2 regions of the Streptomyces sp. Ag109_G2-15 genome follow, and region 2 is predicted to be linked to the other one. Evidence: riboswitches for the same ligand, from Rfam matches in the RefSeq annotation. Region 2 holds a riboswitch; the other holds the start of a gene.
What was found. Region 2 has a riboswitch for S-adenosylmethionine ahead of thrC (threonine synthase). Riboswitches for the same ligand answer to the same signal wherever they lie in the genome.

Region 1 (4,099 bases), 1.7 Mb from region 2:
GCTGCACACCCTCACGGCTCACCACCAGTACGAGCCGGCCGAGATCGGCCCGACGGTCGACGAGAACGGTGTCGAGCGCAAGGTGAAGGCGTCCGAGAAGCTGCGCGTCAAGCTCAGCAACGCCTACTACGGCGAGGACAACCAGATCCCGAAGCCCACTGTCGACGAGTACAAGGAGATCACGAGCGGCCACGGCCACCACTGATCCCCGCGTCGCCACGCCACGCTGAAGGGCCCCGTCCGTGTTACGGACGGGGCCCTTCGCCCTGTCCCGGGCTGGATAGGGTGGGACCACACTGTTCTTCTACGACACCCAGGAGCGGCTATGAGCGCTGTGACCCCCGCTGGAGGCGACACCGCGGCGGGCCGTTCCTGGCCCGCCCTGCTGAACGGCCTGCTGGATGGCCGGGACCTGTCCGCCGACGACACGGCCTGGGCGATGGACCTGATCATGCGCGGCGAGGCGACCGACGCGCAGATCGCCGGGTTCGTGGTGGCACTGCGGGCCAAGGGCGAGACGGTGGACGAGATCACCGGGCTGGTCCGGGCGATGTACGAGCACGCGAACGTGATCGAGGTGCCCGGCCGGACCGTCGACATCGTCGGCACCGGCGGTGACGGCGCGAAGACGGTGAACATCTCCACCATGTCGTCGATCGTCGTCGCCGGTACGGGCGCGAAGGTGATCAAGCACGGCAACCGGGCCGCGTCATCGGCGTCCGGCGCGTCGGACGTCCTGGAGAAGCTCGGCGTCAACCTCAACCTGACCCCGCAGCGGGTCGCCGAGGTCGCCGAGGTCGCCGGTATCACCTTCTGCTTCGCGGTGAAGTTCCACCCGTCGCTGCGCCATGTCGCCGCGGCACGCGGCCAGTTGGGGATCCGTACGACCTTCAACGTGCTCGGTCCCCTCACCAACCCGGCCAAGGTGCGTGCCCAGGCGGTCGGTGTCGCCGACCCGCGGATGGCACCGATCGTGGCCGGGGTCCTCGCCGAGCGCGGCAACTCCTCCCTGGTCTTCCGGGGCGACGACGGCCTGGACGAGCTGACGACCACCTCCACCTCCCGGGTGTGGGTGGTCCGGGACGGCAAGGTCACGGAGGAGGGCTTCGACCCGCGGGACGTCGGCATCGACCTCGTCCCCGTGGAGGCCCTGCGCGGCGCCGACGCGTCGTACAACGCGGAGGTCGCCCGCCGCCTGCTGGACGGCGAGCAGGGCCCCGTCCGGGACGCGGTCCTGCTGAACTCGGCGGCGGCCCTGGTGGCCCTCGACCCGACCGAGGCCCCCCTGGCCGAGCAGCTCCGGGCGGGCATGGCCAAGGCGGCCGAGTCGATCGACTCGGGTGCGGCGAAGCGGACGCTGGAGCGGTGGGTGGCGGCCAGCAACAGCTGACGGATCCGATGTGCGGTCCCGCGATCCGGACAGGAGTTGCGGGACCGCGATCACTTCACGTACGTTCCTGTCCAGGTCATGAGTGACAGTCATGAGGCCCCGGCCGACTGTCCGGCAACCCTCCGTCCGTGGCGGGGTGCCCCGGGTGAAGACCAGGTCGTAGGCAGCGAGGTCTACGGCAAGCGCGGACCCCTCACACGCCAGGGGTCCTGGTCGTCGAGGGAGCCTTCTGTGAGCAAGCGAATGCGATAGGGCGTAGAGCCCCGCCTCCGCATACCCCTTTCACCTTTCTCCGTGCTTGAGCCGTACCCGCTCGCACGGTGATTCCGCTTGCCTCTCACGGGAGTTCGCCATGTCTGTCTCCACCGCTGCCTCCGCCCAGACCGTTTGCCGTAACATTTCGGGGGCGCTGCCCGTTCTGGGCGGGGATGTCACCGTCCCGCTCGTGACCGGCGGCGAGGTCACCTACGCGGCGCTCGACTACGCGGCCAGCGCCCCCGCCCTGCAGCGCGTCTGGGACGACGTGGCGGCCTACGCGCCGTACTACGGCAGCGTCCACCGCGGCGCCGGCTACCTCTCCCAGCTCTCCACCGACCTGTTCGAGAACGCCCGCCGGACGGTCGCCGAGTTCCTCGACTGCCGCACCGACGACCAGGTGATCTTCACCCGCTCGACCACGGACTCCCTGAACCTGCTGGCCCGGGCGATCCCGGCCGACTGCCAGGTCTTCGTCTTCGAGACCGAGCACCACGCCTCCCTGCTGCCCTGGCAGGACGCCCGGGTCACCTACCTCAACGCCCCGCGCACCCCGCAGCAGGCCGTCGAGACCCTGGAGCGGGCCCTCGCCGACCGCGACCCGTACGGCCCGGCCCTGGTCTGCGTCACCGGCGCCTCCAACGTCACCGGCGAGCTGTGGCCGGTCCGCGAGCTGGCCGCCGCGGCCCACGCCCACGGCGCCCGGATCGTCCTGGACGCGGCCCAGCTGGCCCCCCACCACCCGGTGTCGATCCAGGACCTCGACGTCGACTGGGTCGCCTTCTCCGGCCACAAGCTGTACGCCCCCTTCGGCTCCGGCGTCCTGGCCGGCCGCGCCGACTGGCTGGTCGCGGCCGAGCCGTACCTCGCGGGCGGCGGTGCGAGCCGCAAGGTCACGCGGCGCGAGGACGGGGGAGTGGCCGTGCAGTGGCACGAGACCGCCGCCCGCCACGAGGCCGGCTCCCCGAACGTCATCGGCGCCTACTCCATCGCCTCCGCCTGCAAGGCGCTGACGGAGGCCGGCTTCGACACCCTCGTGGCCCGCGAGCAGCACCTGATCACCAAGGTCCGCGAGGGCCTCGCCGAGGTCCCCGAGGTCAGGATCCTCTCCCTCTTCGGCGACGACGCCCCTCGCGTCGGTGTGATCAGCTTCGTGGTGGACGGCTGGAACAGCTCCCACTTCGCCGCCGCCCTCTCCGCCGAGTACGGCATCGGCGTCCGCGACGGCCTCTTCTGCGCCCACCCGCTGGTCCGCACCCTCCTCGGCTCCGACCCCCAGACCCAGGGCGAGTGCGGCGCCCCCGAGGCCGCCCCCGGCGAGAAGTCCCTGAACGCGATCCGGGTGAGCTTCGGCGCGGGCACGCCGGACGAGCACGTGGAGCGCTTCGTGAACGCGGTACGGGAACTGGTCACGGACGGCGCGAAGTGGCAGTACCGCACGGAGGACGGTCGCTGCGTCCCGGCGGTGTGAGTCTCTGAAGCCTGGTGAGGCGGTCTTCAGGCGATCAGTTGTCCAACCCGATCGAGAAGGCCGCCTCGAGGTCGTGCTGCGAGTACGTACGGAAGGCGACGTGCGTGTCCGTGGCCTCCACCCCGGGGATCTTGCTGATCCGCCCCGGAATCACGTCGGCCAGGTCCTCGTGCTGGCGTACCCGCACCATGGCGATCAGGTCATACGTACCGGTGACGGAGAAGACTTCGCTGACGGTATCCAGCGAGGCGATCTGCTCGGCGATCTCGGGGATCCGGTCCACGCTGGTCTTGATCAGGACGATCGCGGTGATCACGACGGGTTCTCTCCCTCGGGTGCCGGAGCCGGTGCAGGGTTCACTCTAGTCGTGCGTCCGTATCGCACCCATGCGTAGCCGAACCCCACCCCGAAGCCGACCAGGTGCGCCAGGTAGGCGACCCCGGGCCCCTCGCCGGAGCGGCCCGCCGCGAGCCACTGCAGGGCCGCCCAGAAGGGCAGCACGACCCAGGCCGGGAAGCGCATCGGCAGGAAGAACAGGAAGGGGAGGAGACTGGTCACACGGGCGCGGGGAAACAGGTAGAGAAATGCCCCGAGCACCGCCGAGATCGCCCCGGACGCGCCCACCAGCGACTGCTCGGAGGTGGCGTTGGCGGCCGCGTAGCCCAGCAGGGCCAGATAGCCGCAGCCGACGTAGAACAGGGTGAACTCCACCCGGCCCATCCGTTCCTCGGTCATCACCCCGAAGACGAAGAGGAAGAGCATGTTGCCGAGCAGATGCACCCAGCTGCCGTGCACGAACAGCGCGGTGACCGGGGTCAGGGCCTCCCGGACGGGCTCGTGGAACAGCTCCGCCGGGACCACCCCCCAGCGCCGGAAGTACGCGCGCTGCGCGGCCGGCAGCGCGTCCGCGGAGCCGTACGCCGGAGTGAGCCCGGAGGCCGGGCCCAGCACGAAGATCAGTGAGCACAGGGCGATGAGGAAGT
Region 2 (4,099 bases):
CACGGTCGCCGCCGCCCAGCGCGGCGCACACCCAGACCGCGTTGGTCTCCGGCCCGATGGCCGACAGACCCGAGACCAGCCCGCCGCCGCCCCGCTTGGCGAGCAGCGAGCCGTCCTCGATCACCTCGTACGAAACCGGGCCGCGATTGGACGCGACCAGCACCTCAGCACCGTGGGTGGAAGCCATGGTCCTCAACCTAGCCCGGCCCGGAAACGCTCAAACGTACGGTCTGCCCCGGAAGGGGGCTGTATACAGCCGTTCTCGTGCGCCCCTCACGCCACCCGGCGCGCCGCGTACTCCGCGATCTCCGCCATCGGCGGCCGCTCCTCGGTGTCCACCGAGTAGGTGCGCGGCTCGAATCCGTCCTCACCCCGCTCGAACTGGGTCAACGACGGCCGGATCAGATGCCCGCGGGCGAGCCGCAGCTGCGCCGTGCGGTAGATCGCCGCGGCCATCCGGCCGAGAGCCTGTCCGTCCTGGTGGCGGTGCTTGCGCACACCGACGTCGACCTGGGCGAGCGCGTCCAGGCCCACCAGGTGCAGGGCGTCGACCAGCATGCCCAGCTCGACGCCGTAGCCGACGGGGAAGGGGAGCTGTTCGAGCAGTGAGCGGCGGGCCGCGTACTCGCCGCCGAGCGGCTGCACGAAACCGGCCAGCTGCGGCCAGTGCATGTTCAGCAGCGGGCGGGCCATGAGTTCGGTGACCCGGCCGCCCTGTCCCGCAGCGCCGCCGAGCGGGCGGTCGTACATCGCCTTGACCAGGTCGACGCCCGGCTCGGTGAGCAGCGGGCCGACTATGCCGGAGACGAAGTCGGAGGAGAACTCCTTCAGGTCGGCGTCGATGAAGCAGACGATGTCCCCGCTGGTCACCAGCAGGGAGCGCCACAGCACCTCGCCCTTGCCGGGGACGGCCGGGATGCGCGGCAGGATGTCGTCGCGGTGGACGACCCGCGCGCCGGCCCTGGCGGCGATCTCGGAGGTACGGTCGGTGGACCCGGAGTCGACGACGACGATCTCGTCGACGAGCGGGGCCTGCTGCATGAGGTCGTGACGGATGATCGCGACGATGTCGCCGACCGTCTCCTCCTCGTTCAGCGCGGGCAGGACGACGGAGACGGACTGACCGGTGCGCTGCTTGGCGGCGAGTATCCGGTGGAGCGGACGATCGGTCACGGACCAGGAGCGGGTGGCCAGCCAGCGGTCGACTTCTTCCAGCACGGTCTGCGGCTCCTCACTGTCGTGATCACAGGGGGTGACCGTGTGATCCATCTCGCGGTTCGGACGACTATCTCAACTGTCCTGGCCTTCGGTTACAGTCTTGAACAACGCCGGTGACCATCGCATGTCCGGGTCAACGAGCGTTGACAACCACATACAGCTCATCCAGAGGGGCAGAGGGAAACGGCCCGATGAAGCCCCGGCAACCCTCCAGTCGGTTCTCGTTCTCCAGCGAGGCTCCCGGCTAGGGAAGGTGCCAAATCCGTCTCACGGCGAGATGCGTCGTGAGGAAGATGAGGAGAAAGGGCCTCGCCTCCATGGCTGTGCAGACAGTTGCAAGCACCAGCAATCCCACCGTAGACCTCGGCCCCGCCGCAGCGCTGAGCTGTCGCGAGTGCGGTCACCAGGTGCCCCTCGGGCCGGTGTTCGCCTGCGAGGAGTGTTTCGGCCCGCTGGAGATCGCCTACGACTTCTCCGCCTACGACACCGAAGAGCTGCGCAAGCGGATCGAGGCCGGCCCCGCGAACATCTGGCGGTACGCGCCGCTGCTGCCCGTCCCCGCCGACGTGGCCGACAAGCCCAACATCAACCCCGGCTGGACCAAGCTCGTCAAGGCCGACAACCTGGCCCGCGAGCTGGGCGTCACCGGCGGGCTGTACGTGAAGGACGACTCCGGCAACCCGACGCACTCCTTCAAGGACCGCGTCGTCGCCCAGGCCCTGGAGGCCGCCCGCGCCTTCGGTTTCACCACCCTCTCCTGCTCCTCCACCGGCAACCTCGCCGGTGCCGTCGGCGCCGCCGCCGCCCGCGCCGGCTTCCGCTCCTGTGTGTTCATCCCGCACGACCTGGAGCAGGGCAAGGTCGTCATGGCCGCGGTCTACGGCGGCGAGCTGGTCGGCATCGAGGGCAACTACGACGACGTGAACCGGTTCTGCTCCGAGCTGATCGGTGACCCGGCCGGCGAGGGCTGGGGCTTCGTCAACGTCAACCTGCGGCCGTACTACGCGGAGGGCTCCAAGACCCTGGCGTACGAGATCTGCGAGCAGCTCGGCTGGCGGCTCCCGGACCAGATCGTGGTCCCGATCGCCTCCGGCTCCCAGCTCACGAAGATCGACAAGGGCCTGCAGGAGCTGATCAAGCTCGGGCTCGTCGAGGACAAGCCGTACAAGATCTTCGGTGCCCAGGCCGAGGGCTGCTCGCCGGTGTCCACCGCCTTCAAGGCCGGCCACGACGTGGTCCGCCCGCAGAAGCCGAACACCATCGCCAAGTCGCTGGCGATCGGCAACCCGGCCGACGGCCCGTACGTCCTGGACATCGCCCGTCGCACCGGTGGTGCGGTGGAGGACGTGACCGACGAGCAGGTCGTCGACGCGATCAAGCTGCTGGCCCGCACCGAGGGCATCTTCGCGGAGACCGCCGGTGGCGTGACGGTCGGCGTGACGAAGAAGCTGATCGAGAGCGGTGTGCTGGACCCGTCGCTCACCACGGTCGTTCTCAACACGGGTGACGGCCTGAAGACCCTCGACGCGGTGGCCGGTACGGGGCTCACCGCCACCATCCGCCCGACCCTGGACTCCTTCCGAGAGGCTGGCCTCGCATGAGCGTGACCGTTCGCATCCCCACCATCCTGCGCACCTACACCGGGGGCCAGGCCGAGGTCGCCGCTGAGGGGGCGACCCTCGCCGAGGTCATCGGGGACCTGGAGAAGAACCACACGGGCATCGCGGCCCGCGTTCTCGACGACCAGGGCAAGCTGCGCCGTTTCGTCAACGTGTACGTCAATGACGACGACGTCCGCTTCGAGCAGGGTCTGGAGACCGCGACCCCGGACGGTGCCGGTGTCTCCATCATTCCGGCCGTCGCCGGCGGCTGACCGAATGACACATCATTACCGTCGGTAACCCCGGTTACCGATTGTTCATCGAATGGCCTCCTCCGTGAGAGAAGCGGAGGGGGCCATTCTGTGTGATTGAGCGCGGTACAGTTGGGGAACGCGTTCCGGACCTGCGGGTCGCAAGCCCCGGAATCATGCACTACGCCCCGGCGAGAAACAGCCAAAGTGCGCGGGTTATATGCCGCTTTTGTGGCTTTTATAGGGCCCGACTTGCCCTGAATTCGGACGAATTCTCGGCAGATTCCGGACCGGTCTCGTCCAGAATTCTCGTCCGATTGACCTGTTGCAGACGGCAGTTGGACAGATACATTCAGCCGCGGTCGACGCGTTCCGGCGCACGCCCCCGACCAATGGGGGGTGAGGTCTGACCCGGGTCCGCGAAGTGTGGATCTGTGCAAGGGCCAGTAATAGGGGAGTTAGGCATGGCTCAGGGCACCGTCAAGTGGTTCAACGCGGAGAAGGGGTACGGCTTCATCGCGGTCGACGGTGGTGCGGATGTTTTCGTCCACTACAGCGCGATCCAGATGGACGGTTACCGCACCCTGGAAGAGGGACAGCGGGTCGACTTCGAGATCTCGCAGGGTCAGAAGGGCCCGCAGGCGGACATGGTCCGTCTGGCGACCAGCTGAAGCACGCGTCGACTGACAGCGACGTTCTTCTGTTCATCTTCGAAGGGCCCGTACCTCCTGGGGTACGGGCCCTTCGTCGTGCCCGCCGCCCCCTGTTCGCGCGCGGCTGAGGCCCCCTCCGGCATGCCCGAGGCGCTTGCACTCGGGGGTGCCGAGTGCTAATCATTGGCGTTAGCACTCTGAAGGTGAGAGTGACAAAGAAGGACCGGGTCGGTGAGGCCCGCAGGCCAGGTGGGGCAAGGAACCACAGGCCGGCGAGCCGTCCGTCGCGGGCGCGGGCGCGGTCCGAAGGAATCACCCCCAGTCCTGGAGGGACCACTTCACATGGCCAAGATCATCGCGTTCGACGAGGAGGCGC

Region 1: another riboswitch for S-adenosylmethionine. It lies ahead of CRP49_RS23140 (aminotransferase class V-fold PLP-dependent enzyme); the one in region 2 lies ahead of thrC (threonine synthase).

Annotation. Positions count from the first base shown of each region.
Region 1 is NZ_OCNI01000001.1:5,157,851-5,161,949, forward strand. It holds gene CRP49_RS23130 (cytochrome bc complex cytochrome b subunit) at 1-205, shown strand, start outside; gene trpD (anthranilate phosphoribosyltransferase) at 326-1,390, shown strand; SAM riboswitch class IV at 1,465-1,581, shown strand; gene CRP49_RS23140 (aminotransferase class V-fold PLP-dependent enzyme) at 1,743-3,116, shown strand; gene CRP49_RS23145 (Lrp/AsnC family transcriptional regulator) at 3,151-3,432, opposite strand; gene CRP49_RS23150 (rhomboid family intramembrane serine protease) at 3,429-4,099, opposite strand, start outside.
Region 2 is NZ_OCNI01000001.1:3,454,601-3,458,699, forward strand. It holds gene CRP49_RS15555 (trehalose-6-phosphate synthase) at 1-187, opposite strand, end outside; gene CRP49_RS15560 (glucosyl-3-phosphoglycerate synthase) at 274-1,218, opposite strand; SAM riboswitch class I at 1,377-1,518, shown strand; gene thrC (threonine synthase) at 1,536-2,819, shown strand; gene CRP49_RS15570 (MoaD/ThiS family protein) at 2,816-3,091, shown strand; gene CRP49_RS15575 (cold-shock protein) at 3,535-3,741, shown strand; gene groL (chaperonin GroEL) at 4,066-4,099, shown strand, end outside.